DNA from 2 places in the Sporomusa termitida genome. Region 2 is predicted to be linked to the other one. Evidence: riboswitches for the same ligand, from Rfam matches in the RefSeq annotation. Region 2 holds a riboswitch; the other holds the start of a gene.

Region 1 (6,564 bases), 1.9 Mb from region 2:
TGCAACATCATCTCATCAACTTCTCTCATGCGGTTGTCTGCTTGTCCGTATCAGTATATATGCTATTTCGTCAAAAGATTGATTACTCCTGCTACTACCGGCATAAACAGCAACTAAATAATAACTATTTTTTATCGCCCGTATTTTCCGAGAATCGAGCAGCCCGGCCAGGATTGCAGCTCACTGAATCAACATTCCTGGTTTATTGTCGTAAAAATCTCCTTTATCTATACGGTGAGACGTAAAATACAAAAACACCAGCTTAAAATTTCAAAATAATTTGAATTATAGGAGGTATTTGTCTATACAACGTCGTACTATTAGAAAAACCGCATTATCAATTGCTTTGGAGGGGAGGTTGCCTATGCCGCAAAATTCAATTACCTCAATCCAGCCGGGGTATGAAAGAACATCTGCATTTCCCAAACCCAAAATCATCTTTGTTACCGATCAGAATGGGAATCTACTTATCGCCAATACCGAGGCCGCCTTAACGGTTGGCGTACCGATGGAGCAGCTTCTGAATCTAAATCTTAGCGAACTTATACATAACGGTACACTTAATACTTCTTACACCTTACGTGCCGCCAAAAATAAATGCGTTGAACAAGGCCTGGTTAAAACAAAATTTAAAATCGAAACCCATGCTATCAGCCAGCCTGTTTTTAGTCCTAACGGCGAATTGCTATATCTGGTAACAACCTGTGTTGCAACCTCAGCTGACAGGAAGAACCCCCGTGCCGGCTTAAACTTAAGAAACAGCCCGGCTCTGAAGCATAATATACATATTGCCGGCTCCACGGCAGAGGATATTGTTGCTGAAAGCAGTACTATGAAAAACATTTTGAATCAGGCTGGAAATGTGGCCAGATTAGACAGTCCGGCCATTCTTTACGGCGAATCAGGCACCGGCAAAGAGGTGCTGGCCCGCTATATCCACCGCCACAGCAATCGCGCCGGCGGCGCTTTTATGGCCGTAAACTGTGCGGCCTTATCGGAATCACTGGCCGAAGCCGAGCTGTTTGGCTATAATAAAGGCGCCTTTACCGGTGCCAATACCCAGGGCAATATCGGCGTAGTAGAGGCTGCCGACGGGGGAACTTTATTCCTGGACGAAATTGCTGAATTACCCCTGCCGTTGCAGTCCAAATTGTTGCGGGTACTGGAGACAGGCGAAATCCGCCGGTTAGGCAGTTGTGTTAATCTCACCAGCGATTTCCGGCTGATTGCCGCCACAAACAAGAATTTAAAAAAGATGACCGAGGATGGATCATTCCGCAAAGACCTTTATTACCGCCTGCATGTCGTAGATTTAGTGCTGCCGCCGTTACGGGAAAGACCGGAAGACATCCCGGTGCTGGCTTTGCACTTTTTAAAAAAGTTTAATGCAAAATATAATTTTAACATCGCCCTGGACAACGGTGTGCTGGCCGCCTTCCAGAGCTATGACTGGCCGGGAAATGTAAGAGAGCTGCGTAATGCTGTAGAAAAATACATCGTTTTGGGCCTGCAGGATAAGCCGGCTCAGATTCCGCTAACCTTGTCAGCTGCCGGCCGGCAGCTGAAGCAGTCCCAGTTTGCCATAGCCGCTGAAGGCCAGGGCTCACTAAAACAAGCCATGCATCAGTTTGAGGAACAATATATTTACAGCATTTTAAAAGCCTGCAACTTCCGTACAGGCGAAGCCGCCAACCGCCTCGGTATTTGCCGCACGGTGCTCTACCGGAAACTGAAAACATTTACAGGCTGCACCAAGCTGAAAGATGGCTAATCATACAGTCTCACAAACCGTCGTGCTGCTATATACTGTCATGCTCTGCCGTAAGAAAACCCTGCGAGGCATTTGCTCCGCAGGGTTTTCTTGGGCCGGGAAACGCTGTTTTTCCCTTAATAAAATACTGCCGAGAATAAACTGAGCAGTTCTTTTATCTACTTACTCGTCCAATAAGATCTTTAGCATTTTACTACGGTTATTCGTAAACTCTTTCATAATGGAATAATGCTCTGTTTGCTCATACTCCAGCCGGCAGATGCCGGACTGCGTAAGCTGTATAATCTGGCTGTAGGGATAGGCCATAATAATCGGCGAATGGGTGGCAATAATAAGCTGCGAATTCTGCCGAACCAGTTCGTGCATACGCGTAAGCAGCGCCATTTGCCGCACCGGGGACAAGGCCGCTTCCGGTTCATCCAGAATGTACAGCCCGTTGCCGCCCAATCTGTTTTGAAACACCGCAAAAAAGGATTCGCCATGTGACATCTGATGCAGCGATTTGCCACCATAGGCAGCAATGATCCGCCCTCCCGGTCCGCCGGCCGAATCCAGTTGTTCAATCGTTGTCGCTAAATTATAAAAGCTCTCGGCCCGGAGAAAAAAGCCGTCCCGGGGGCGTTTCGTGCCTTTAACCAGCCGGATGTATTCATGGAGCTCAGAGTGAGAAGCCTGGGTAGTAAAATTAAAATTAACGGTTCCGCCTTCGGCGTTAAAACCCCAGGCAACCGCGATAGCCTCAAGCAAGGTTGATTTGCCGGTGCCATTGTCGCCGACAATAAAGGTTATCTGGGGTGAAAGCCCAGTTCCTGCAGATCAGCAACAGCGGGCAAACAAAACGGATATACATCAAAGCGTGCGACCTTATGCCGCAGCAGCTGGACACTGCGAATGTATTGCTGGCTTGTATGCAGCATGCTATCCCCCTATCAGCTGCACCCAAACACAACGCCGGCGCGGCCCGTCAAATTCGCAGAAATAAATTCCCTGCCAGGTCCCCAGGCGCAAATTATTATCCAGAACCGGCACCGTGATCGAACAACCCACCAGTGAGCTTTTAACATGAGCAGGGGAATTGCCTTCGCGGTGGCGATAGGCCAGCTTAGGAACCATTTGCGCCAAGGCTGCCAGCATGTCGGCGGCCACATCCGGATCGGCATTCTCATTAACAGTTACGCCGGCTGTAGTATGAGGAACAAATATCTGGCAAAGGCCTGCTGTAATCCGGCTTTGCCGGACAAGGGACCTCACCTTGCCGGTAATATCGATAAACCCTTCTTGGGGGGTGTCCAGGCTAAATTGTTCCATAGTTGCCTCCTCTTGACAGAGTATTGTTATCAGATTCTAACTACGGTTATAGATCAATTTTACATTGGCCGGGGTATTATGGTGGTATATAATAGAAGAGATAATAAATATACAGGGTGATTTTATGAGTTTTAATGCTAAGGTTTATGAACTTGTTCGTTTAATTCCGGAAGGAAAAGTAGCCTCTTATGGCCAAATTGCTTTTATGGCCGGGAGCTGGCGGGCTTCCCGGGCGGTTGGTTATGCACTGCACCGCAATCCGTACCAGGGCAAGGTCCCCTGCCACCGGGTGGTTTTTAAAGATGGCCGGCTTGCTGCCGGCTTTATATTTGGCGGCCAGGATGTGCAACGGCTGCTGCTGGAGGGCGAAGGTGTCGAATTTACCGCCGATGGCCGGGTGGATATGACTAAATGCTGCTGGCAGTCCTGAAACGGTCCGGCCGGCAGTCGTTTTCTGTAAATATTTTACACGAACAGCTCCGGTTAAGTCAATGCGCCTTAGGTCTGAGTAGCTAACGGCGGCGGCGGCAGCCAACGCCAAGGTTTTACATTTACAAAAATAAATTGAACTACTGTTAAACCCAGTTGCTAAAAAAACAGGCAACATGATAGAATAACAGTAGCTTTGGTAATATTTAACTATACTATCTAAATTCAGAAGGGTGGTTTTTTAGCATGACACAGGAAGAATATGCGGCAATATTAAAACTGGCTATCGCCAATGAAGCGGATGCTTACGAGTTTTACAAAGGCGTCTCGGAAAGAGCAGCCGACACTGTCATTCAAAAAATGTTCAGCCAATTGGCAGCCGAAGAGCAGGGCCATCAAAAACTTCTGGCCGGTTTTCTGGCCGGAAACTGTACCAGCCTGCATTTTCACGAGTCTGCTGACTACAAGATCTCCGAAACGGTAGACAAACCAAAACTTTCCCTGTCTATGAAACCGGCGGATGCGATTGCTTTGGCAATGAAAAATGAAGAAGAGGCAATGAACATGTATGCCGATTTTGCCAATGCCAGTGCCGACCCGGGTCAGAAAAAAATATTTCAGGAATTGTCCGCAATGGAGAAAAACCACAAAACTAAATTGGAAGAATACTATGTGAATATTGCTTATGCTGAGGTATGGTAAGGTAATACTATAGCAAATCCGGTAGCCCAAGACCGGTGCCATGCGCTGTGGTTGTCAAAAACGGCGTGCCTAGCTTGGCCAGCATATCTGCGGGATCCCGCAGCCTGCATCAGTAACGGCCAGAACCGGACAGCCCCTGCTCATAAGTTTTGATGGTCAGGCGTCCATATTCGCGCATTGCTGCTAAGCCGTTTTAGGCAAAACATAGATTTGACCAAATTCAGTTAATATGTTATAGTTGATATAGTATAATATAAAATTACGCGACTGACGGATTAGTGGAGTTTACCACATGAAGCGTAGTTTTCAGATCACAGTCGACCGTCTGGACAATAATTGTTGTTCAGACGTTTTTTTTGTTTAGTAACGTTTTATTATGCATTGGTTGCTTGGCTGGCTTTATAGCCAACATACCACTTAAAATCGTCCAAATATTGTGAAGTATATTTTTCTGATAAGCGGGCTTATTCTTAGCTGTTGTAATTAGATCAAGGAGGCTGTGTAAAATGCGATTTGCCAAAAATGAAATACCGAAAAGCACCATTAATAGGATAGCAAAATATTATGCAATTTTGCTGCAACTGCGTAGTGAAGATAAAATCATCTGTACCTCCGAAGACCTGGGACGACGCATGAGTGTTCCCTCTTCGCTTGTCCGCAAAGATCTTGGTAACTTTGGAGAGTTCGGCACAAAAGGAGTCGGTTACCGGGTTCACTACATGATATGGCGGATTGAACAGATCCTGGGTTACAGAGCTGCGTGGAATGCAGTAATCATCGGGTCGTGCATGCCGGCCTTAACCCTGCTCACAGCCAGCAGTATCTTCCCGCCGGGAATTCATATTGCCGCAGTTTGTGATCTGGAAAAAGACAATCCGGGAGTACCTGTCGGCGGCGGTTCGGAATTGGCAACCGAATCATTTGCTAATATTAACGCTATTGTTCAGCAGCGAAATATTATTATGGGTATTATGGCGGTGGAGCAAAGCAAAAGCCAGCAGGTTGCCAACAAGCTGGTAGAAGCGGGGGTTACCGGTATTGCCAATCTTTCGTCTATCCCCGTTTTAGTTCCGAAGCATATCCTGCTGGTGGAAGTGAATATTGCTTCCTGGCTAAGCCAGATTACCTATAGCTTGAATGGTATTATAAAAAACGATTTTTTGGCAGGAAAACCCTACATAGAATCTTTTTCATAATAACTTTAAATATGCAGGCTCACCTAAAATAGCTTCTTTAATTTGCTTTTTTTTATCTATATGGTGTCCACTGGATATATCAATCGAAGTACTGCCATTGGCTTTGAAATGAAAATCAACATAAAAGGCCATACCATCAGCTTCTATTTCCACGCGGTGCCGGTGCCCCCCTTTGTGAAGCAAATCCGAAACCGTAACGTCTTTGTAATGCACCGAACAAAACTTTTTAATAGCAGGAACAAGTATTTCTCTATTCAGCATTTTTTCTCTGCTCATGGTTAAATCCTCCTACTGCTCACCAGCACCCGATTCATTGCAAGAAATTCCCCGCAAATTGTACCAAAATACCTGATTGAAGTCAATGACTGCCTCTGATTTTTTCTTCGGCACTGATTGTTGATAAATGGTCGCAGACTGTCCTGTCCGGACGGTCTGCGACCATTTATTCAATATTTACCATAAGCTTGCTTTGGGCGAACTCTTTAAAAAATTCCTCAGAAACAGCCATTTGTTTGGCATCCCTGACAAGTTGGATTCTTTTCCCCATATCGGCGCAGGTACAGTCAAACGGCATAGCTTTATTACAGATCAGACATTTCATCTACCTACCTCCCCTGAAGATGTAATTCTACAATAAATTAACAAATTCCTGTACATGAAGACGTACCTTCATCTTAGCATCGAAGCGCACCCGCCCGGCAGGCGTTTTTTTGTTCCCGGTCTTATCCAGGCCGGAAACGTAGTAAAGCCCAAAGAAAAAACTGACGTGCTCGTACACGTCAGCCTCAGAGTCTGTCGCCAACCCGGACTTTGACTCACACGCTCTCGCGCCCTATCTAAAGCGAATTGCTTTACCGGCGATGCGCGTTATGGGGTCCGATTATTTACGGTTTCCCGTCCTTTTGCACTTGCTGCCAAATTCCACATAGCTTTCAAGGGCCTCGATAATCAATTGCTCCTGTGAACTGCCAGTGTCCGCTGTACCACTCTCCACAGCCTCGCTGATGATGTGCCTGATCTGGGAGGAATGATAGCCGCAAGCCAAAAGTTTCTGAGTTAACTGTTTAATTTGTTCTTGTTTCATAAATCCACTCCTATACTGCCGGACAGTGACAAGTCGCTCCTGCCTGATTGTTTTCTTGCCTTCTTTTCCTTTGC
Region 2 (6,564 bases):
TTCAATATATTTGCCGTCCGGTTTATCTTTCAGACGGTCGATCACCTTCAGGAAATCAATCTTCGGCGTTTTACCATAAGGAATTATTTCATCTTTTTGCAGCCCCATCATCTCTTGGTACTGGGCGGTAGTTGGGATATTCCCCTCTGCCGCTTCGGCTATTTGCCAGTCCTTCAATACTGTAGGATCCCAAGCCATAAAAATACATCCCCCTCTTTTTTAACTACACATTGGTTTACTGTCTGCAGCTTATATCATCAATTGCCTGCAGCTTCTGAAATGGATGGCTGAGCATCTTTTTTAAGAGTAAATTTCTTATTGTTCAATACGAGCGTAATAAGCAGACCCAGCAGCAGGAGTACGGCAGCGGACACAAAGGTATACTGGGCCGCCTGACTTGCAAAATTATCTTTAAGGAAAGCCACAATCTGCGGTCCTACGATCCCGCCGCAGCCCCAGGCAGTGAGAATGGCACCATAAACAACAGGCATCAGCCTCTGCCCGAAGACATCAAGCACAAAGGACGGCATGGAGCCAAAGCCGCCGCCATAGCAAAGCAGGATATAACAGACAAGTACGCCAAAGACCATTGGATTATCAACAAATAACAGGGCAAGAAAAACCACTAACTGAGTACCAAGAATGTAACGGAAGGTCTGTACCCGCCCGATCTTATCTGACAGGCCCCCCCAGAAGAAGCGCCCCAGACCATTGAAAATTGAGCTGATGGCAATCAACGTGGCGCCGGCAGCAGCCAGTCCGGCAACCACTTGCGGGTCAGACAGCGTAGCCGGGTCCATCGTCTTTTTCAATAGATCCTGCAGCAGGGGGGATTGAAACCCAATAAACATGATGCCGGCAATAATATTGAAGAAGAATACGGTCCACATCATCAGAAATTTGCCGGAAAAAATGCATTGTTTGGCGGTAATCGTATCCTCAGCCGCCTGCGCGCCGGCAGAGACTATCGGCGGCGAATAACCTGCCGGGACAAAGCCCGGCGGCGGGTTAACAAGATAATAGCCGGCCGGCAGGGTGATAATGAGCATAACTGCGCCGATATAAGAGAATACCAGCACCAGATTATCGCCGGTTATGGACATGAACAGGGGAGCCAGCAGCTTGGCCATAATCAGGGCCCCGAAGCCAAAACCCATCACAACCATGCCGGTAATAAGGCCCTTCTTGTCAGGAAACCACTTGGCGGCAGTTGCCACCGGGGTTACATAGCCAAGGCCCAGGCCTATGCCGCCAATAAAACCATAGCCGACATAAAGCAGCATGAGGCTTTTCGTATAAAGTGCATAGGCAGCAACAAAATAGCCGAGGCTAAACAGAAAGCCACCGGTCATCGCAAGCTTTCGCGGGCCGTACTTGGGGAGATTAATGCCCCCCCAGGCAGCCGCCAATCCCAGAAAGAAAATAGCCAGACTGAAGGCCCAGGCGGCCTGGGAATTAGTCCAGTTGTTTGCGGCCATAATCGGTTGCTGGAAGAAACTCCAGGCATAGACCGTCCCTAGCGCAAGCTGCAACAAGGTTCCCATGCTGGCTATCAGCCACCGGTTGGGGACGCTCTGTAATTCTTTTCTCATGGCTCTTACCTCCCTTTCTATCGTTGCACTTCTTTTAATCAGGTGATTGTACAGATTTCGATATTGAAAAACAAAAAAACTAGGCGTATAATAAATTTAGGCATAGCAAATAAACCCTGTGCTAAACGGTTTATTGTGACTGTCTATGCTTCACTGGTACGACCGATACCGGTGAAGCACTCTTACTTTTGAGGTACCTTTATAAACAATACTTCCTTCGCCAGAACCAACTCCTTTTTGTTTATTTCAAGCAGCTGAAACTACAAAGTTTTTTGACCGTCCCCCCCTTTCAAAACAAGGAATTTTTTAAACAACAAAAAAACCATCTGGACATAATATAAAATGCTGTCCAGACGGTCGACGTTACTGCGAAAAAATTGCACTTCATGTGGTGAACTCCACTAATACCGTCAGTCATGCAATTTATTTATTCGATTATGTGAATATAATAACATGATAGATCCGGTTTGTCAATGATAATTTTCAAATAAGCCTGAATATTTTTAATATGGCTGAATAATATATTTTTTTTGCAGGCAGAGTGATTCTTTGGGCTGGTTGTCGCTGCTTAACTAACAATCAGGCCATTTTTATAAGCAAAGGCAATCAATTGCATCCGGTTTTGCAAATGTAATTTATCCAGGATATTACGCAGGTGGTTTTTTACCGTGCTTTCACTGAGATATAATTTTTCACTGATTTCTTTATTGCCAAGGCCCTGGCTGATCAGCTGCAGGACTTCGCGTTCCCGTTCGGTAAGCCTGTGGTCAAGGACCGTCTGTTTTTGTCCGGCGAATTCCTGCAGGATTTTGGTCGCCAGCACCCGGGAGATCGGTGCTTCCCCCTGGGCGATACTGATAATATAGTCTAGCCAGTACTCAGGCTCCATATTTTTGAGCAGATAACCCTGGGCTCCCCTTTTAATAGCTTCGAAAAAGTCCTGGACATCGTCGGATACACTGAGAATAATAATTTTTATATGCGGCATGGCGGTTTTAATCATACCGGTAGCTTCCAGTCCGCCACCACCCGGCATGCGAATGTCCATAAGAATAAGATCAGGCAGCAACTGTTTTGCTTTGGCCAGTGCTTCTGTCCCATTGGTTGCCTCACCGATAATTGTAAACAGGGAATTGGCGGAAAGAATGCTGGCAATTCCTTTACGGGACAACAGATGGTCGTCAACGATTAACACCTTAATGGTCATGACGATAGCTCCTTTTTTTAGTTTTTGTAACCGTTACGGTGGTTCCGGTACCGGGAATACTGGTGAGGGTGAGACTGGCGCCAATTGAGCGGATATCCTGCTCCAACATTTTATAACCGAAAGATTGCTTTTGCCGGAGGTTGTCGGCAGCTACAAAGCCCTTGCCGTTGTCGGCGATGGTCATAGTAAAAGCTTCGTTGTTTTCGCTTAAACTGACAATCACCTGCGTTGCCGCGGCATGTTTGCGAATGTTGAATAATAATTCCTGGAAAATATGAAATAACTGTTTGCGCTCATACGCGCTAAAGGGAATTTCGTTGTCACAAGTGATAATGAAATCTATTTTGGCGCCGGTCTGGGCCTCATACTGGCGCAAATGATTTTGAATGGCGGTGATAAGATTGATATTATCATCCAAGGCAACTGTTTGCAGCGCAAAAATATGCTGCCGCAGTTCAGTATCCGCAAAACGAATGGCTTCCCGCAATTCGTTGATTGCTGACAGGGGCTCCTGCTGGTTTTTCCAGGCAGCTTCAATCTCCATTATTTTTACATTCATAAAAAATAGTGACTGGGCGATACTATCGTGCAAATTGCGGGCGATCCGGTACCGTTCCTGCAATACGGCAGTTTCTTGCTTTTCCTGCTGCAGTTTGCCGTACAGGTTTTCCATTAAGGCAAAAATGCCGTGAGAAAACAAAATAAAGATGATGCCTGTCAATACCGCGACCAAAACATTGCCCCAATCCATGGAAATAACATGCAGGAATTTGTGCCTGGCAAATTCAAACAGGCCAATGCAGATTGCCGGTACAATGGCCGCGATCCATTTCATTTTAGTAATCTGCATATGATCCTCCCGGTAGATAAGCGTGATACGAGGACTGGCTATAACGTAGCATTATTTCAGTTCGGCCAGGCCGCCGGCGCGTAAGGTGATACTATGCGTTGCCTTTAAATCGAGCTGCTGCCACTTCAGTTGTTCGCCACAACAGGTAAGGCCCACAATATCCCACTGCAAAACGCGGGGATCATAATTGGGAAAGTGAGCACGTATACTGCGGCCGCTTAGTAATTCTTGCCCTTTTAAGGTGTCTGGCCCCCGGGCGGTACTGTTGGCGGGCATAATCGACAAATCATACAGGTCGGAATCACTGGCATTAATAATGATGAATTCCTGACCGGCGGCCAAAGCGGCAGCGGAAAAGATTGTCAGGAGTAAAGCGATAAGCAGTACGGTAAGGCTATATATTTTCAATTTGCGAATCCTCCCTCTTGTGGTTTTAAGCATAGCTGTCAGAATTAATTCCCCGGGTTATGGCATGCCGGAAACAATGCATAAAGGGATGGCCACAGGGCCATCCTTTAGCGGTATTAACGCCTGTCAATGCTGGTTTTCATGAGCCTCTGCCAACAGGCAGCCGCGTGCTGCCTGGCTGCTTTTTGCCAGCCAGCCGTCTATGCCATGCAAGCGTAAAACAAAGACGGCATAGGCCCCGTCCACAGCAGAGTCGCCAATGACCAATACGCGCTTGTCGCGGGGCAATTCCCGCAAATAGTCGTGCAAAACAGGGAGCGGCACATTCAGGGCCTCTTTGACCGGCGATGTCCGGAAGCTTTCTGCAGCGCGCACATCCAGCAGGAGATCATTAGCCGTTTTACTTTCCGGACTGACAACAAAGGAATGATTTTCCGGCACCGATTTTAATAATTTGTCAATTTTCTGGTGGATCGACACATTGCTGCTGGCGCCGCCGGGTGTATGGCCGGCCGCGTTCCCTGCCTGCGCGTAGGCCGGAGTTAACGTGAAAGATAAAATCAGGGTTAATACCAATAGAACACGATTTTTCATACAAAAGCCTCCTTGTTTGTGGAATTTTACTGCAGGTGTGCTAACGGCAACAGTTTCCGAAGCGGACTTTCACCGTCGTTACTGCCTATACCGGGAAAGCAGCAAAGGCTACAAAGGTCCTGCGACCTTTGTAGCCTTTAGCTTCTTGCTAATCAACTATGTTATATATAATAAACCATTTTTTTGTAATAGTCTACGGTTCAAAAGTACTATTGATACTGTCCGGAGTACTATGCAGCCAGCTGCCGGCCGCTTTTGATAGAAGGCGCGGGCGGATAAAAGAGTATATAAGCAACAGGCTTAATCGATGATTTTGGTACTTACGGGTAGTATGATAGTACTTTAGGATAGTATTCCGCTGCCAAGTAAAGGAGTATAATCAACATCAGGATAAGTGAATATTGGCTGATTAGTAAAAACTGAAGGCCGGGATGTTCTTAGGAACACCTGGCTTTTGCCGTTTTTAGGCCGCGACCGGAAGGGGCGATGTTACAAGCCACAGCCAACGGGCTTGGGGACATAATAAAACGATTAGTAAAGTGAGCAGGTTTATGGTAATGAGTTTACAATAATAAAATAAAGGGATGATGAATGATGAAAAAAGTAGGGACCGTTGTTGTTTCTTCCTTATTGCTGCTGGCTGCGAATACTCAGCCAGTGTTGGCAGCAGAAGGGAAGAAAGTAACATTTACGCTGGCGGAGATCGTTGTTACCGCGCCGGCGGTCAGTAAGCCTTTACTGGTGGAAACCGATCCCAAGTCGCCGCGGCAGCCGGTGCCGGCTGCTGACGGGGGCGGGTACTTAAAAAATATTCCCGGATTTTCCCTGTCCCGGCAGGGCGGAACCGGCGGCGATCCGGTTTTCCGGGGATTAGGGGGAACACGGCTGAATATCCTGCTGGATGACACTTATCAGTTTGGGGGGTGTCCAGGCCGGATGGATCCGACCACCGCTTATATTTTTCCTGAATCATACAGCAAAATTACCATTCTGAAGGGGCCGGAAACCGTTAAATACGGCGGCGGCAATATTGCCGGGACGGTACTTTTTGAACGGAATACGGAGAGGTTTGACAAGGCGGGCATCAGGATCAGCAGCAGTGTGCTTATCGGCAGCGCCGGCCGCGATGATGAATTGCTGGATATTGCAGCCGGCGATGCAGCTGGTTATGTGCGGCTCATAAGGACCAGAGCAAATGCCAATGACTACGAAGACGGTAAGGGCGATAAAGTCCATTCTTTCTATACCCGCAACAGCCTGACCGGGATTTTTGGCTGGACGCCGGATGCGGATACGGTGTATGAATTTACGGCCGACACGAGTGACGCCCAGGCCGCTTATGCCGGTAAAGGTATGGATGGTCCTAAATTTGATCGCAATGACTACAGCGTCAGGTTTGTCAAAAAAAATATTTCACCGGTTGTTGCCGGCCTGGAGTTTAAAGCATTTCATAATTATATCGATCATATAATGGATAACTACTCATTACGGCCCCGGCCCGGGCTGATGGCAATGGCGATGGAAGTAGACCGGGAAACAAACGGCGGGCGCTTAACGGCCGACTTGATTTTAGGGGAAGCAACCACGGCAACGGTAGGGCTGGATTATCAAAGAAATGCTCACCGCGGCCGCAGCAACATGGGCATGGGCTATGGAAAATGGACCCGGGACCTGACATTTACTAATTATGGCCTGTTTGGCGAAGTTAAGCGGCAGCTAAATCCACATGACCGTTTGTTAGGCGGACTGCGGACAGACAGCCTTGCTGTAAGGCAGGAAACAGCGGGAGTAGAGGCGCACAACCGGACCTATGGGGCTTTTCTGCGCTATGAGCATGATTATAAGAGTGCTCAGGCTACTGCCTACATCGGTCTTGGCCATGCCCAGAGACCGGCTGATTATTGGGAACGAAG

What was found. Region 2 has a riboswitch for ZMP and ZTP ahead of SPTER_RS03250 (L-lactate MFS transporter). Riboswitches for the same ligand answer to the same signal wherever they lie in the genome.
Region 1: linked by a shared signal. The riboswitch ahead of SPTER_RS12515 (redox-sensing transcriptional repressor Rex) and the one ahead of SPTER_RS03250 (L-lactate MFS transporter) in region 2 are both predicted to bind ZMP and ZTP.

What each region holds. Positions count from the first base shown of each region.
Region 1 is NZ_CP036259.1:2,638,353-2,644,916, forward strand. It holds gene SPTER_RS12485 (GntR family transcriptional regulator) at 1-29, opposite strand, end outside; gene SPTER_RS12490 (sigma-54 interaction domain-containing protein) at 365-1,771, shown strand; gene SPTER_RS12495 (AAA family ATPase) at 1,934-2,518, opposite strand; gene SPTER_RS25785 (hypothetical protein) at 2,557-2,688, opposite strand; gene SPTER_RS12500 (secondary thiamine-phosphate synthase enzyme YjbQ) at 2,690-3,079, opposite strand; gene SPTER_RS12505 (MGMT family protein) at 3,204-3,509, shown strand; gene SPTER_RS12510 (ferritin-like domain-containing protein) at 3,755-4,210, shown strand; ZMP/ZTP riboswitch at 4,464-4,548, shown strand; gene SPTER_RS12515 (redox-sensing transcriptional repressor Rex) at 4,717-5,406, shown strand; gene SPTER_RS12520 (hypothetical protein) at 5,401-5,682, opposite strand; gene SPTER_RS24740 (hypothetical protein) at 5,849-6,007, opposite strand; gene SPTER_RS12525 (hypothetical protein) at 6,287-6,490, opposite strand.
Region 2 is NZ_CP036259.1:732,511-739,074, forward strand. It holds gene SPTER_RS03245 (formate--tetrahydrofolate ligase) at 1-198, opposite strand, end outside; gene SPTER_RS03250 (L-lactate MFS transporter) at 258-1,592, opposite strand; ZMP/ZTP riboswitch at 1,933-2,020, opposite strand; gene SPTER_RS03255 (response regulator) at 2,161-2,799, opposite strand; gene SPTER_RS03260 (sensor histidine kinase) at 2,789-3,649, opposite strand; gene SPTER_RS03265 (hypothetical protein) at 3,701-4,057, opposite strand; gene SPTER_RS03270 (rhodanese-like domain-containing protein) at 4,184-4,651, opposite strand; gene SPTER_RS03275 (TonB-dependent copper receptor) at 5,243-6,564, shown strand, end outside.